DNA from 3 places in the Arthrobacter sp. B1I2 genome. Region 2 is predicted to be linked to each of the others. Evidence: riboswitches for the same ligand, from Rfam matches in the RefSeq annotation. Region 2 holds a riboswitch; each other region holds the start of a gene.
What was found. A riboswitch is a leader RNA that binds a small molecule or an ion and turns the genes downstream of it on or off. The one in region 2 is predicted to bind S-adenosylmethionine.

Region 1: linked by a shared signal. The riboswitch ahead of QFZ57_RS12285 (aminotransferase class V-fold PLP-dependent enzyme) and the one ahead of QFZ57_RS02150 (cobalamin-independent methionine synthase II family protein) in region 2 are both predicted to bind S-adenosylmethionine.
Region 3: linked by a shared signal. The riboswitch ahead of QFZ57_RS06520 (DUF1737 domain-containing protein) and the one ahead of QFZ57_RS02150 (cobalamin-independent methionine synthase II family protein) in region 2 are both predicted to bind S-adenosylmethionine.

The regions. Positions count from the first base shown of each region.
Region 1 covers NZ_JAUSYC010000001.1:2,627,976-2,633,429, reverse strand. Annotated here, with positions in the region: gene aroA (3-phosphoshikimate 1-carboxyvinyltransferase) at 1-98, shown strand, start outside; gene rsgA (ribosome small subunit-dependent GTPase A) at 82-1,197, shown strand; gene hisN (histidinol-phosphatase) at 1,242-2,054, shown strand; SAM riboswitch class IV at 2,218-2,331, shown strand; gene QFZ57_RS12285 (aminotransferase class V-fold PLP-dependent enzyme) at 2,369-3,787, shown strand; gene QFZ57_RS12280 (class I SAM-dependent methyltransferase) at 3,851-4,609, shown strand; gene QFZ57_RS12275 (metal-dependent transcriptional regulator) at 4,656-5,369, shown strand; gene QFZ57_RS12270 (fluoride efflux transporter FluC) at 5,377-5,454, shown strand, end outside.
Region 2 covers NZ_JAUSYC010000001.1:470,032-475,485, forward strand. Annotated here, with positions in the region: gene QFZ57_RS02125 (hypothetical protein) at 1-202, opposite strand, end outside; gene QFZ57_RS02130 (RNA polymerase sigma factor) at 199-750, opposite strand; gene QFZ57_RS02135 (YegP family protein) at 1,045-1,419, opposite strand; gene QFZ57_RS02140 (adenylosuccinate synthase) at 1,640-2,929, opposite strand; gene QFZ57_RS02145 (M14 family zinc carboxypeptidase) at 3,165-4,217, opposite strand; SAM riboswitch class I at 4,446-4,551, shown strand; gene QFZ57_RS02150 (cobalamin-independent methionine synthase II family protein) at 4,565-5,454, shown strand, end outside.
Region 3 covers NZ_JAUSYC010000001.1:1,405,626-1,411,079, forward strand. Annotated here, with positions in the region: gene QFZ57_RS06510 (O-succinylhomoserine sulfhydrylase) at 1-975, opposite strand, end outside; gene QFZ57_RS06515 (rhodanese-like domain-containing protein) at 976-1,386, opposite strand; gene QFZ57_RS06520 (DUF1737 domain-containing protein) at 1,383-1,658, opposite strand; SAM riboswitch class IV at 1,672-1,787, opposite strand; gene QFZ57_RS06525 (hypothetical protein) at 1,975-2,229, opposite strand; gene QFZ57_RS06530 (TetR/AcrR family transcriptional regulator C-terminal domain-containing protein) at 2,457-3,161, shown strand; gene QFZ57_RS06535 (pyridoxamine 5'-phosphate oxidase family protein) at 3,195-3,659, opposite strand; gene QFZ57_RS06540 (aminodeoxychorismate lyase) at 3,719-4,648, opposite strand; gene cls (cardiolipin synthase) at 4,743-5,454, shown strand, end outside.

The DNA of each region.
Region 1 (5,454 bases), 2.2 Mb from region 2:
CCATGCCGGACTTCCCGCAACTGTGGGCAGACATGCTGGCCCAGGGAACTGCGTCCGTCACCGGACCGGAGGGGCGCGGCAGTGGCGCGGAGCACTGATTCCTGGGACGAATCGGACGTTCGCATCCGCCCCAGCAAGAAAGGCTCCCGACCCCGCACGAAGGACCGCCCCAGCCATGACGACGCCGTCACCGGGCGGATCATCACCGTGGACCGCGGCCGGTACACGGCGGTGGTGGGCGAGGACTCGGCAAACGAGCGCGTGGTGATTGCGGCGCGTGCCCGCGAGCTTCGCCGCTCGCCCGTGGTTGCGGGCGACTTCGTCTCACTCGTGGGAGACGTGTCCGGGGCCCCGGACACGCTGGCCCGGCTGGTGAAGATCCAGGACCGCCACACCCTCCTGCGCCGCAGCGCCGACGATACGGACCCCGTTGAGCGGGCGGTGGTGGCCAATGCCGACCAGCTGGTGATAGTGGTGGCAGCCGCCAACCCGGAGCCCCGCACAGGGTTTATCGACCGTGCACTCGTGGCCGCCTACGACGCCGGGATCGAACCGATCCTGCTGGTTACCAAGGCCGACGTCAAGGACCCCGCGGAGTTGCTCTCCAACTACACCCACCTGGACTTCCCGGTCATCATCAGCCGGACCGCGGACTCGCTGGCCTCGGGAATCGACGCGCGCTCCGACGACGGCCTCTCGGCCCGGCTGGACAGCGCGGCGGTGGCCGCCCTGCGCGCCCACCTCGACGGCAAGGTCACCGTGATGCTCGGGCACTCCGGCGTCGGTAAATCCACCATGGTAAACGCGCTGACCGGCGCCGAGCGGGCCACCGGCGGAGTGAATGCTGTGACCGGACGCGGCCGCCACACGTCGTCGTCCGCGCTTGCCTTGCGGCTGGCAGACGCGCCGCCCGGCAGCTGGATCATCGACACCCCCGGGATCCGTTCCTTTGGCCTGGCGCATGTGGACCCGGACCGGATCCTCCGCTCATTCCCGGACCTCTCCCCCGGCATCGAGAAGTGTGAACGGGGCTGCAAGCACACGGCAACCGCGGTGGACTGCGGCCTCGACGACTGGGTGGCGGGCGGACACGCAGGTCCCACGGGCGCGGCCCGGCTGGCATCATTGCGGCGGCTGCTCGGTACGGACCCAAGGATGGAAGCACAGGAAACGAAGGAGCTCGGCAGCGTCAACTGACGCGTTCTCCCGGCAGAAGCGTCCGCAGACGGTAGTTTGGAACCATGATCCAACCCGCTTCGAGCTACAACGATGACCTGCGCCTGGCCCATGTCCTGGCCGACTCCGTGGATGACCAGACAATGAGCCGCTTCAAGGCACAGGACCTCCATGTTGAGACCAAGCCGGACCTGACGCCGGTCACCGACGCCGACAAGGCCGCCGAGGAAGCCATCCGGGGCCAGCTCTCCCGCTCACGCCCCCGCGACGCCGTCCTGGGCGAGGAATTCGGCAGCACCGGCCACGGTTCGCGGCGTTGGATCATCGATCCCATTGACGGGACCAAGAACTTCGTCCGCGGCGTTCCGGTCTGGGCCACGCTGATCGCCCTCGTCGACGAAGGCGAGCCGGTGGTGGGCGTGGTCAGCGCCCCGGCCCTTGGGAAGCGCTGGTGGGCCGCGAAAGGCATGGGCGCCTACATGGGACGGTCCCTTGCCGCAGCCACCCGTCTCCGCGTGTCGGACGTGTCGAAACTCTCCGACGCCTCCCTCTCCTACTCCAGCCTGGGGGGCTGGAAGGAACGCGGAAACCTGGATGATTTCCTCGGCCTCACCGAGGACGTTTGGCGGACCCGGGCCTATGGGGACTTCTGGTCGTACTGCATGGTGGCCGAAGGCTCGGTGGACATCGCCTGCGAACCGGAGTTGAACCTCTACGACATGGCCGCCCTGGTGCCGATCGTGGTGGAGGCCGGCGGCCGGTTCACCTCGCTCGAAGGCGAGGACGGCCCGTTTGGCGGGAACGCCCTGGCCACGAACTCGATCCTGCACTCAGAGGTGCTCCACCGCCTCAACCCCTACCTGGATGATCTGCTGTAACTGCCGCAGCCTCCCCGTGAAATAGCCGCGAAAACGAATATTGCGATGCCGGACGCCTTCCAGGGGAGGTGTCCGGCGTCGTTTATTCGGCAGTGCGTAACAAAGCCCTTAACAATTGCCGCGGCTTCAGTCCGGGCCGCCCCATGTCCTACGCTTTTATGCAGGTCACGAGTGCCAGCGCAAAACCCCGGTTTGCTGGCCGGCAACCCTCCATTCGCGGTGGGGTGCCCCGGGTGACGACCAGGCCGGTCCGGAGCGGATACGGCAAGCGCGGATTCCCCTATGCCGGAGTCCTGTAACCAAGTGAGGTCTCTGTGACAACTGCCACCGTATCTCCCCAGCCCGTCACTGCCGAAGCCGCCGTTTCTGGTGCACGCCAGGCCGTTGCCGGCCGGCCGCTCGCTGCCGTCACCGGCGCCGAGATCCAGGCGCCCCTGATTTCGGGTGGCCACGTCCGGTACGCCAACCTCGATTACGGCGCCTCCGCCCCGGCACTGTCCGTGGTATCCGCCTACCTGAACGAGATCCTGCCCTACTACGCGAGCGTCCACCGCGGCGCCGGCTACGCCTCCCAGATCAGCACCTCCGTGTATGAGAACGCGCGCACCATCGTCCGCGACTTCGTGGGCGGCCGCCCGGATGATTCGGTCATCTTCACCCGCAACACCACCGACTCGCTGAACCTGCTGGCAGGTTGCCTGCCGGTGACTGATGGCCGCCCCGACGGCGACGTCCTCTACCTGGACATCGAACACCACGCCAACCTCCTGCCGTGGCAGGGCGTCCCGCACCGCAGCATCGTTGCCGCGGACACGCTCACCGGCACCCTTGAGGCCGTCCGCGCCGAGCTGGAACAGGGCGGCGTCAGCCTGCTCGCCGTCACCGGCGCTTCCAACGTCACCGGCGAAATCCTCCCCATCCGTGCATTGGCCGCCCTGGCCCACCAGCATGGGGCACGGATCGTGGTGGACGCGGCCCAGCTCGCCCCGCACCGCCGGGTGGACATCAGCGCGGACGGCGTCGACTATCTCGCCTTCTCCGGCCACAAGCTGTACGCGCCCTTCGGCGCCGGCGTCCTGGTGGGACGCCCCGACTGGCTGGACGCAGGCGTCCCGCACCTGGCCGGCGGCGGCGCCGTCAAGGAAGCACGGCTCGACGGCGTCAGCTGGGCCACCGGACCGGCCCGCCACGAGGGGGGCTCGCCGAACGTCCTCGGGGCCGCAACCCTTGCCCGTGCCACCCAGGTCATCGCCGGACTGGACCAGGAACGCTGGCATGCCCACGAGTCCGCCATCCGGTCCTTCCTGGTGGAGGGCCTCCAGGGCATCGACGGCGTCACGGTCCACCAGATCTTCAAGGACACCAACCCGGAAACAGACACCATCGGCGTGGTCAACTTCTCCGTTGAGGGCTACGACGCAGGACTGGTGGCGGCCTACCTCTCGGCAGAGCACGGTGTGGGCCTGCGCGACGGGCGCTTCTGCGCGCATCCCCTGCTGAAGCGCCTGGGCCTGCCATCCGGTTCCCTCCGCGCAAGCTTCGGGGTGGGCTCACGGCTCGAGGATGCAGAGCGCCTGCTCGCCGGCATCCGGACGCTGCGCAGCAACGGACTGGGATGGGACTATGTGGTGGACGCCGGCCGCTGGGTACCCGTCAACGATTCCCGTACCTACCCGCATTGGGCCCCCAACACGCCGGGAACGGCCGGCGCTGCCCCCTGCACGGACGACTGAGAAGTCCAGCGGATGCGGTAGATTCGGAAGGTACCGCAAGGCGTTGACTGAAGGAGGCCAGGGGTGGTTCGGGGTGGCCCCAAGCTCGATCACGGGCGGCGCCGGGAGCTCGGACAGAGCTTCCAGGACGGCGGCAGGCACTACCAGCGCGTCCGGCCCGGCTACCCTGAAGAGTCGGCCCGGTGGCTGGTGCCCGCCGGAGCCCATGACGCCCTCGACGCCGGCGCCGGTACCGGGAAATTCACCGCGTTGTTGCTGGACATGGGACTGGCAGTCACGGCCGTGGACCCCTCCGCGGACATGCTCACCCAGCTCAAGGAACACTACCCCGCTGCCACGGCTGTGCCCGGGACTGCCGAGGCGACAGGCCTGCCCGATGCCGGCTTCGACGTCGTCACCGTTGCCCAGGCGTGGCACTGGTGCGACGCCCCGGCCGCAAGCACCGAACTGGCCCGCGTCCTGCGGCCGTACGGAACCCTCGGCCTGGTCTGGAACCAGCTGGACACCTCCGTGCCCTGGGTGCACCGCCTCTCCCGGATCATGCACGCAGGTGACGTGTACCGGCCCGGCCACAAACCCGTCGTCGGACCTGAATTCCAAGGGCTCGAAGGGCACGTCACCCGCTGGGAGGACAAAGTCAGCACCACGGATCTGATGGAACTCACCAAGTCACGCAGCTACTACCTGCGGGCCGGCGAGGCGACGCGGGCCAAGGTCCTGGCCAACCTGGACTGGTACCTGCACGAACACCTGGCCTACAGCCCCCACCAGGAACTCGACCTTCCCTACCTCACTCTGTCGTGGCGGGCCGTCAAGGCATGACCGGCGCATCCCGTACGGCCCCCGCCGAGCCGGTAGGCTTGACCGTGTGAAGACCGGCGCGCCCTCCTCCTCGATCGAGGATTACGTCAAGGTCATCTATTCATTCACTGAGTGGCAGGACAAACCCATCACGTCCTCCCAGCTGGCGCAGCGGCTTGGCGTGGCAAATTCCTCGGTTTCGGAAATGGTCCGCAAGCTCAAGGACCAGGGCCTGGTGGACCACAAGCCGTACAGCGCCGTAACGCTGACCGAGGCCGGCTTGCGGCTGGCCCTGGCCATGGTCCGGCGCCACCGGTTGATCGAGACCTACCTTGTCCAGCGGCTCGGCTACAGCTGGGACGAAGTCCACGATGAGGCTGAACAACTTGAACACGCCGTGTCGGATACGTTCATCGAACGCGTCGCGGCCAAGCTCGGGAACCCGAAGCGTGACCCGCACGGGGATCCAATCCCCACAGCGGACGGCCAGGTGCTGATGCCGCGCGCACACCTGCTCGCCGAACTGGACCAGGGACATACCGGCAGGATCACCCGGATCAGCGACGACAACCCTGAACTGCTCCGCTACCTCGCCGCCCAGGACATCGACCTCGATGCGGAAGTTGAGGTGGTGGGCCGGCGTCCGTTCGGCGGCGCCCTGGTGGTGCGGATCGGTGGTCCCGGCGGCGTCCGCGAGTACGACCTCGCCGATGAGATCGCTTCGGCGCTGTGGGTCTCCACCGACGCCCCGCATGCCGGCTGCGTCCTGGACGGTCTCTGACGTGGCGATGCCCAACGGCCGCGCGTGGCTGGCTGTTGCCGTCGGCGGGCTGCTCGGCAGTGAGCTGCGGTATGGGCTGGGGCTG
Region 2 (5,454 bases):
TCCGTCCCCCGGCAACAGCGCCTTCTGCCGGACCACCTGCCGCAAGCAGCGCGGCAAGCTCCCCGGTAGGCGCCGGCGCGGGCAGCGACGCCAGGGCAGCCAGCGCGAGCAGGGCGTCGCGAAGTTCCGCATCCTGGCCCAAACCGGCGTCCTGGAGCATGTCGTCAACGAGGGTGACGAGGTTATCCGAAGCTGGTGTCATGGCGTGAAATACTCCTTCACTGCCGCAAGGTCCCGAAGTTTCAGCAATGCGCGCCGCTGGAGCTGCTTTACGGCACCGGCGCTCTTATCAATGGTCTCCGCTGTCTGTTCCACGGTCAGGCCTGCCACCAGGCGAAGCGACATCACTTCGCGCTGGTCCTGGGGCAGCCCGTCCAGCAGTCGAAGGACTTCCCGGGGCGAGAGGCGCTGCAGGGCAACATGTTCCGCCGAGCTGTCTTGGCGCTGGTCGAGCTCGGGCTCGAACGGCAGCTTGACCGGGCTTCGGCTTTGGCGGCGATGGTCATCCACCATCCGTGCGTGGGCAACAGAGAAAATGAAGGTCCGCAGCCCGGCGTCACCTCCGTGCACGGTACCGAGCCGGGGCAGGACTGAAAGGAACACTTCCTGCATGGCGGCCTCCGGATCCTCGACTCCCCGGGCCGTGAGATAGCCCAGTACCTGTGACGCGTATGTCTTGTAGACGAGGCTGAAGGCAGCGGTCCCGGAAGCTGGCTGGTCCGGAGCCTCGTCTGTCTGTGCATCGGTCACTGACGTGGTGCTTTCCGTCAAAGAGGCATTGGCAAGGCGCGCGTCCAGTTCATCCGGAACGCTGCCCTTACTTTACCCTCCAGTAACCACCCCTGCCGGAACCGCCACGGCTCCAGGCGGAGGGGCCGTTGCCGGGTCCCGCGTGCGCAGCCGTCCTTGGGGAAAGACAAAAGAGCCGGCCTGGAACGTGATGGGGGACAGGTTCCAGACCGGCACTTCATAGGGGTAATCGCTGCGGAGTCCTACAGGGTTACGCGTTTTCAAAAAAATCTCTAATAGGCGGTTCCGCAGCTGTCAGCGGGTTGCCGCCGCCCTGGTCCACCGCGGTGCGGTCCCCTGCCGGCGCGGCGCCTTCGCCAGGGCGAAGGAGTGCAGCCTGGCGGGCATGCGCTCGTCGCCGCATGCGGGCACGACGGCGGAGGCCGGCTCTACGGGAACAGCGGCAGCAGCCGCAACGGGTGCGGGTGCGGGACGGGGCAGGGTTCCGGCGGGGCATAGGTCGGTGACCAGGCCGGTCCCGGCACATTCACGCACGGCGGCGATCCCGGCCGCGAGGGCCTGCTTGTCCTGGTACGGCCCGGAGACAGCCACCACTGAGCCATCCGGTGCCAGGAGTCGGAACCGGAAGAACGAATCAGCGTCAACGAATGCTTCAAATTTTCCGGCCATGACGATCCTTCCTTGGGCACCAGGGGGTACTACCGAGTCTCGCCGGTGCACCGGCGGCCTCACAAGACCGTTCGGGTTAAGCCTGTGTAAATTGCTTTCCACTCGAGCACAAACAAGACGGCAGGCCACCTGCAAAGGTGGCCTGCCGCCGTCGTAATCCCCACCCGCTCCCTAGCCTCGCAAGCTCGGCCAGGGAACCCTGCGGGCGTGGGCCCACATATTAGTCGTTGATGAGGTCATTCACCACGATGGTCTGGTCCCGGTCCGGGCCCACGCCGATCGCGGAGAACCGGGTTCCGGAGAGCTTCTCCAGCGCCAGCACGTAGTTCCGGGCGTTCTCCGGCAGGTCCGCGAGGGTGCGGGCACCGGTGATGTCCTCGGTCCAGCCGTCGAAGTACTCGAAGATGGGCTTGGCGTGGTGGAACTCGGTCTGGGTCATGGGCATCTCGTCGTGCCGGACCCCGTCCACGTCATAGGCAACGCAGACGGGGATCTGCTCGATGCCGGTGAGCACGTCCAGCTTGGTCACGAAGTAGTCCGTGAAGCCGTTCACGCGGGACGCATGGCGGGCCAGCACGGCGTCGTACCAGCCGCAGCGGCGCGGGCGGCCGGTGTTGACGCCGAATTCGCCGCCGGTCTTCTGCAGGTAGACGCCCATCTCGTCGAAGAGCTCCGTGGGGAACGGGCCTGCACCAACACGGGTGGTGTACGCCTTGATGATGCCGATCGAGCGCGAAATGCGGGTGGGGCCGATGCCGGAGCCGACGGATGCGCCGCCTGTGGTGGGATTGGAGGAGGTCACGAACGGGTAGGTGCCGTGGTCCACGTCCAGGAATGTAGCCTGGCCGCCCTCCATCAGGACCACCTTGCCTTCGTCCAGCGCGGTGTTCAGGACCAGTGTGCTGTCGATGACCAGCGGGCGGAGCCGCTCGGCGAAGGACAGGAAGTACTCCACGATCTCGTCCACCACAACGCTGCGGCGGTTGTAGACCTTGACCAGGAGTTCGTTTTTCTGGCGCAACGAGCCTTCCACCTTCTGCCGGAGGATGGACTCATCGAAGACGTCCTGGACGCGGATGCCCAGCCGGGCCACCTTGTCCATGTAGGCGGGGCCAATGCCGCGCCCGGTTGTGCCGATAGCCCGGCTGCCCAGGAAGCGTTCGGTCACCTTGTCCAGGACCTGGTGGTACGGGGCCACCAGGTGGGCGTTGGCGGAGACGCGCAGCTTTGAGGTGTCGGCGCCGCGGGCCTGCAGGCCCTCGATTTCCTGGAAGAGGGCTTCAAGGTTCACCACGCAGCCATTGCCGATGATGGGAACCGCGTTGGGGCTGAGAATGCCAGCCGGCAGCAGCTTGAGTTCGTACTTTTCACCGCCTACGACGACAGTGTGCCCGGCGTTGTTGCCGCCGTTGGGCTTGACGACGTAGTCGACACGGCCACCCAGCAGGTCGGTGGCCTTGCCCTTACCTTCGTCGCCCCACTGGGCTCCTACGATCACAATTGCTGGCATGGGATCCTCCCCCATTCGTTCGGGCTGCCCGGGTCCTGCCACCAGGTGGCGGCCCATGCAGCGCCGTTCATGAGAATGCCCCGAACATACCGGCCTCCGCACGGCCGCAGCACGGCAGGGCGAAGGAAGAGTTCCGGGGCTCTTACCACCCAAGTTTAGCCGATGGGCACTTTGACCACTGTTGTGGCCCGCCGCGGCCCGTTCCGCAAAAAGGACCGCGGCGGAGCCAGCCCGCCTACTCGTCCTCGGCTTCCCCCGCGGGCCGCGACGTCTGCTCGGCTAGCGTGTCCCAGAAGGAGGTGTCGGCGTCGGCAATGGATCCGTCCGCGATGGCCGCGGCGGTGGACGTCAGCGTGGTGACCGTCTGCTTGATCAGGTAGCCGTTGCTGCGCTGCCCCAGCGCATAGCCGTCCAGGTAGTGGTCGGACATCCCGCGCATCTCGAAGAGCAGGGTGGCAATGCCGTATTCCACGGAGATGCCGTTGCGGCTGATGGTCTCGGCGCTGCCGCCCTGGTACTTGCCCAGGTGGCCCCAGCCGGTGGAGTCCACGTTGTTGAAGACCACGGCGCCGAGCTGCTTGGACTTTTCGACTACGTCGGGATCGGCGTTCGGGGTGGTGGGGTACAGGATGGAGCCTGACACCAGCTTGCCGTCCCGCTCGGCCCGGGTGCCCTGGTGGTGCAGGTCGATCATGTAGTCAATGCGGTACTTGCGCATCACGTTGTTGTGGAGCGCCTGGGTCTCGGGCTGGACCTTGGCCACGTGGTCCCGGTTGATGTCCACCCCTTCGGCGTTGTACCGCGTCATGTTGCGGTCGCCCTTGGCCAGGTAGTCGTCAAGGGAGAAATTCACGTCGCCCATGGCACCGTCGGCGTTGAGCATGGGGACAACCAGGATGTTCACGCCGTCCAGGATGCCTGCGGACTTGCCCGTGCCCAGGTGCTTGACGAACTCGAGGGCACCCTCGGTGGTGAGCTGTTCGTTGCCGTGCTGCTGGGTCAGGTACAGGATGGTGGGCTTGGCAGGGTCCGAGATGTACTTGACCAGGTGGATGTCGCGGCCTTTGACGGTCTGGCCGATGACCTCAAGCTCCATGGCCGGCTGGCGGGCGTCCTGGTCCTTCAGGAAGGAAACCATCTGGTCGTAGGTGGCCAGCTTGGTGGTGGTGATCTGGCCGTTGCCGTCGTAGGCGGGGCCTTCGCCCACGGCGTTGGCGAGCGGCGCGGGTCCTGCCACCACGGCGAGCGCCAGCACGCCGGATACGGCAAGGGTCCTGAAGGATTTCATCACAGTGCGTTACCTCTTTCGAGTGAATCAGGTGCGGTCAGCCGCCGTGTCCCCCATTGCGGCCTGTGACAAACAGCCAACCAATCTTAACGAAACCTGTCAATGGGCTGGACAATACCTGTAAGCCTACTCGTGGCCCCCTGGAGAGGGTGGGCGGCGAGCCAACCGGGAGCGACATAAAGGGCCGCGAATTTGCCCGGATACGGGCATCTCGATTTAGGTGAAAGTGAACCATCCGGAGCGGCCGAGAGACCTGGCTCGATGACGCCGCAGCAACCACGGGATCAGAGTCATCACTCCTGCCCGAAGGTGCTACTGCCAGGACCGATGGAAAGGAAGATTCCAGCATGTCCCAGAACACCGACCACATCCGCGTGACCCACGCCGGCTCGTTGCCCCGCACCCCGGAACTCATCGCGGCCAACGCTGCCAAGGAAGCCGACGGCATCACCCCGGAATTCCTGGAACTCCTTCAAGCCTCCGTGGTGGACGTAGTGCAGCGCCAGAAGGATCTCGGCATCGACATCCCCAACGACGGCGAGTACGGGCACACCATGTCCAGCTCCGTGGATTACGGCGCGTGGTGGAATTACTCCTTCGCCCGGCTCGGCGGCCTGGAGCCCACCAACGTTGACCGCTGGGCCGATGCCGAAGTGCGGCGGTCGTCCCCCGGCAGGGTGGTCCTGACCTCCTTCCCCGACCGGCGGGACCGGCAGGCCTTCAATGAGGCCTACAACGATCCCTCCTCCGGCATCCTCACCCACCGCAAGAGCGTCGCCCAGCCCAAGATCGCCGGCCCCCTGACCTACACGGGCCAAGATCTCGTTGGCTCGGACATCAGGAACCTGAAGACCGGGCTCGCCGCGGCCGGCCTCACGGACGGCTTCGTGGCGTCCCTCTCCCCCGGCTCGTGCGCCCGGGTGGCCAACGAGTACTACAAATCCGATGAGGAACTCGTCTACGCCTGCGCCGATGCCATGCGGGAGGAATACAAGGCGATCATCGACGCCGGCCTCACAGTCCAGCTTGATGACCCGTCCCTGGCCGAAAGCTGGGACCAGATCAACCCCGAGCCCGCCCTGGCGGACTACCTGAAGTTCATCCAGCTGCGGGTGGAAGCCACCAACTGGGCACTTCGCGACCTCCCCCAGGAACAGATCCGGCTGCACGTCTGCTGGGGCTCCTGGCACGGCCCGCACACCACGGACATCCCGTTCGCCGACATCATCGGGTCGGT
Region 3 (5,454 bases), 940 kb from region 2:
GGAGCGCCCACCGGAGGGAGCGAGCTCGAGGGTGAGGACCGTACCGCCGGCACTCATTTGCTTTGCCGCCAGTTCGTACTGCGGGTGCGACCTCAGCAGCGGGTACTTCACCCAGCTCACGGCAGGCTGTTCTTCCAGCCACTCTGCGAGCCGCAGGGCAGTGGCGGAGGAGTGCCGCACGCGCAGGCTCATGGTCTCCAGGCCCTTGGTCAGGACCCAGGCGTTGAAGGGCGAAAGTGCCGGTCCCGTGTGGCGCATCAGCTGCTTCACCGGCCCGTCGATGAATTCCTTGGTGCCCAGGATGGCGCCGCCCATGACCCTGCCCTGCCCGTCGATGTGCTTGGTGCCGGAGTAGACGATGACGTCCGCGCCGAAGTCCCCGCAGCGCTGCAGCAGGGGAGTGGCGAAGACGTTGTCGGCCACCACCTTGGCCCCAGCGGCGTGCGCCAGTTCGCTGACCGCGGCGATGTCCACGATCTCCTGCATGGGATTGGACGGGGACTCGAAGAAGACCGCGGTGGTGGGCTTGGAGAGGGCCTCGCGCCACTGGTCCAGGTCCGGGCCATCGACGAAGACCGTCTCAACGCCCCACCGGGGCAGGATCTCGTTCAGGATCACAAAACACGAACCGAACAACGAACGGGCGGCCACCACGCGGTCGCCGGCAGCCAGCAAGGCGCCAAGCGCGGTGAACACCGCGGACATGCCCGACGCCGTCGCGAAGCACGCTTCCGTTCCTTCAAGGAGGCGAAGCCGCTCCTGGAAGGTGGCCACGGACGGGTTGCCGTAGCGCGAGTAGACAAAGCGCTCGTCTTCGCCGGTGAAGGCGCGTTCAGCTGCTGCGGCGGATTCGTAGACGAAGCCGGAGTTCAGGAAGATTGCCTCGGACGTTTCCTGGAAGTTGGTGCGGTCCAGCCCGCCGCGGACGGCCTGGGTGTCGGGGTTCCAGCCGGGGGCGTCTTGGTTGAAAGCCACTTAGTTCTTTCCGAGGTTGGTGGGCAGGCCGCGGTTCTTCCAGCCATTGACGGTGCGTTCGCCGTAGCGGTCCGGCTCGCCTTCAAAGCCTTCCAGCACGTTGTAGGACGTGAAGCCGGCCTGCGTGGCGGCGGTGGCAGCCGCAACCGAACGGGCACCGGACCGGCACAGGAACACCAACTCGGCGCCCGGGTCCTCCGGCGCCTGCTCCTTGAGGTCCTTCACGAAGTCCGGATTGGGAATGCCGCCGGGGAAGGTCCACTGGATGAACAGCGGATCATTGTCCGTAGCTTTGGTGTCCGGGATGCCGATGTGGGCCCATTCGCCCTCGGTACGGACATCCACCAGGATTGCGCCCTGCTCCAGCTTCTCCCACGCTTCCTGCGGCGTCAGGTCCCCTGCGTAGCTCACGCGTGGCCCTCGCCGTCGAACTCGCCCTCAAACTCAGCATCCAGCTCATCCACCGCAGTGGCCACCGCCGCGTCAGCCGAGGCGATCGCAGCCGGAAGGACCACTGCCTGCGCCACGATCACGCGGGTGCCGTTGAACGTGGCCGCCGGACTGCCGTGCAGCACATAGCCCTCAGCCAGTGCGGCGGAGATCCGCTCGCAGAAGGCACGGTCGTCCGGGCCCGTGATCAGGCGGTAGGACAGTTTTTCTTCAGGGACGGGCGCGTCGGACACGACGGATCTCCTTCTCTCACGCTTGCAGCTCGAATCGGTCGATATGCCGAGTATTCACCTGAGGCACCCCGCCGCGAAAGGGAGGGTTGCCGACCGGCCAGTCAGGGCTTCACACCGGTACTCATTACTCCCCAAAAACGTAACACCTGCCGCGCCAAGCCGCACCGCCGCCGCCGTCATGTTCCGTAATTGAGCTGATGGCAAGGCGATAGGGTTCTTACCGGGGAGGCATGAAAAATGCTGCGGCACGTGCGTGCCGCAGCATTTGATCATGTGCCACCGTTACCCGGCGGCCTCCTGCAAGCCCAGGCGGACCCTATACAAGGCCGGGGTAGCTGGTCAGGATGTAGTCGGCAGCGGCCGGGCCCTTCATGCGAAGCCCGTTGCGGCGCGGCGAAATCCGGTATTTCATGGCTTCCCAGAAGCTGGACTCGGTGCCGGGCGTCTGCTCGTTGATGAAGCACCAGCTGGTGTACAGCCCGTAAAGGCGGTCGCGGTCCAGGCTGGAATCGGATGCCTGGTCGGGGTAGGTGGCTTCGTTAAGAAAAGTATCGAACTGCGAATGTGCCATGACGGCTCCCTTCGCTAGGTGCGCGGCGCCGCCGTTCGGCTACAGCAGCAGATCCGAGGCCCTGCACGGTGGCCATCGGATCTATAGGTCGTGTCCCGTCAAACGCATCGGGGCCATCAGCGGTGTCAGCGCTTCTCTACGCTGTAGACTTTACCCGTAGACTACAAGTGAGGCAACCGTCTCGAATCATCACCCCACGGTGACGGCAGGCAGCGAGGACCCAACCAATGATTTCCGCCAAAACTTCCGGGCCTGGCAGGCCTAAAACGAGGTTGAGCAGGGAGGTCGTGCTGGCCAAGGCCCTGGAGTTGGTTGACGCCGAGGGGCTGGATGCGCTGACCATGCGCCGCCTGGGGCAGGAGCTTGGCCGGGACCCGATGAGTCTTTACCGCTATGCCGAGAACCGCGCCGCACTGCTGGACGGTGTTTCCGAGCTGGTACTGAATCAGCTCGGGGTTCATCCGGACGACCCTGACTGGAAAGCCCAGCTGCGGAAAATCGCCCATGATCTGCGGACCCTGGCACTCCAGCACCCCAACGTGGTCCCCCTGCTGGTGACCCGGCCCCTTTCCACGCCGCTGGGCCTGCGTCCGCTGGGCACGCTGCGGCCCCTTGAGCAGATCCTGTCCCTGCTGGTGGCAGCAGGGTTCGAACCGGCAGATGCGCTCCATGTCTACCGCGCCTACTACGGCTTCCTTTACGGGCACATCCTGAACGAACTGCAGGAATACGTGGTGGACCCGGAAGAGAACGAGGTGCTGCTGCGCCTGGGGCTCCACCGCCTGCCCGCCACGGAGTTTCCGCGGCTGCGTGCCCTGGCGCCGGCGCTGGCTGAGTATGACGGCGCCACGGAGCTTGACCAGGGACTCACCATCCTGCTCTCCGGGCTGGAAGCGCAGCTGTCACGGCAGGCCTCGGTTTCCAGAGGCTGACGGGCCGCGCTGAACCTGGTTTACAGGGCGGTGCTATTCGAATGACGCCCTGCGCTGGTCCTGGAGGCGGGTGTTCCAGATGTCCGGGCGGTTCACCTGGAACCTGCGGCCGGTCAATGCCTTGGCGTTCAGCCTGATGTAGTTTGCCTTTTCGCCGGGCTGCCACGGCTCCAGGCCGAGGCTGTCAACGGCATCCTTGACAGTCTGGTCCTCGACGATCTCGGTATCGCCCCGCACCACTACGCTCCAGGCCTGTTCGGTGGCGGGATCGTAGCCGTCGATTTCCAGCGCCGCCGGCCGCTCCATCCTGGCGCCCCAGAGCTTGGAGCCAGGCGCCGTGCGGAAGAAGATGCTGCGCAGGTGGACAACGTAGTTCACGGGGAAGATCTCGGGATGTTCGTCCACCACGATGGCCAGCCTGCCCACGATGTCATTGGCAAGGAGGTCCCAGCAGTCGTCAAAGGACAATTTCTCGATCGGCAGCTTTTGCGAGTCCATGCTGCACACCTTACGGGTGATGCCGGGACGGCAAAAGGGGTGGCCCTGCCCGTCGCGGACTAATGGATGCCGGCGAAAAGTCCGCTCAATTCGGTGGTCAGTTCCTTTTGGACGGACGGGGCACCGATCTCCTTGCCGTCGATCCGGTTCACCGGCGCCAGCAGCCGGACGCTGGAGATCAGCCAGACTGCATCGGCGTCCAGAAGGTCCTGCGGCTCAAGCGGGCCGTAGCCCAGCTCCCAGCCCGCCGCCTTGGCTGCAGCGAAGAGCGCACCCTGGGAGGTCCCGGGCAGGATGCCGCTGTCCAGCTGTGGCGTGATGAGGCGCTTCACCGTCGTGCCGTCGTCGGACTTTTCCACATGCGCCATCAGCACTGTGGACGTGGGGCCTTCCAGCACCCGGCCATCTGAGGAGGTGAAGATGACGTCGTCGGCGCCCTGTTTGTGCGCGTAGCGCAGCGCTGCCATGTTGACGGCGTAGGAGAGCGTCTTGGCCCCCAGGAGCAGCCAGGGCGCCCGTTCGGCCACGTCACTGTCGTAGCCCCGGTCAAGGAGGATGACATCAATGCCCGTTTCCCGTTGCCGCCGCCCGGCAGCCCCTGGCGGCGAGGCCTGTACCCAGGCGGTGGGGGCGGGCGCACCCTCCACGCCGCGGGTCACCACCAGTTTGACCACCAGTTCATCTGCCGCAGCGTCTGCCGGCGGGTTCTCCGACCGGTGCCGGGCAACGGCAGCCGCAATGGCACTCCGCCACACGTCCTGGTCCGGGATGTCCAGGTCCAGCGCCCGGGCGGAGCCGGCAAGCCGGTCCAGGTGGGCCTGCATCTTCCGCACGGTTCCACCCACGGCCAGCATGGTCTCGAAGACCCCGTCGCCTCGCGTAACGCCCAGGTCCGTGACCAGCAGTTGCGGCTTGGCGGCATCGGCCACCCTGCCGTCGGGGAAAGCGGGGTCAAGGAAAACGAGAACCACGGGGGCTGGAGAGGTCATGGCACCAGCTTAGTGCGGCACCGCGGATAAGCTGGGCGGAGTGCCCGGGCCGGAAACCGTCCCCCGGAGCCGAATATCCCCGGGAGTTATTGACGTGTTGTGGCCTTTTTCGCTTGCCGGCACCGCGCCGACGTGGGTTGTGGTGCTCTTGGGCTTCGCCGACCTTGTCATCCGGGTCCTGGCCCTCGGCATCATCCCCGGCAACAGGCGCCCCACCACGGCCATGGCCTGGCTGCTGGGGATCTTCTTTATCCCGTTCGTGGGCATCGTGCTGTTCCTGCTGTTCGGCAACTTCCAGCTGTCCAGCCGGCGGCGTGCGCAGCAGGAGCAGGTCAACGAGAGGGTGCGGGCAGGGCTCAGCGCGCTCTCTGACGTGGAAAGCTCCTACCCCGGCCCGGAATGGGTAAAGTCCGCGGCTGAGCTCAACCGCACCCTGGGTTCGCTGCCCATGGTGGACAACAACTCCGTGGAACTCATCCCCGGCTACCCCGACTCCATCCTCGACATGACGAACGCCGTGCGGAAGGCGAAGAAATTCGTCAACGCGGAGTTCTACATCATGAGCTCGGACCACATCACCAATGACCTGCTTACCGCCATGGAGGAAGCCGCCGAACGGGGCGTGGAAGTGCGGCTCCTGTTCGACCACATCGGCACGCTGCGCATCAAGGGCTACCGGAAGCTGCTCAAGCGGCTCAGGGCCGGCAAGATCCAGTGGAAGCGGATGCTGCCGCTGCTGCCCATCCATGGCCAGTGGCGCCGGCCGGACCTGCGCAACCACCGCAAGATCATGGTGGTGGACGGCG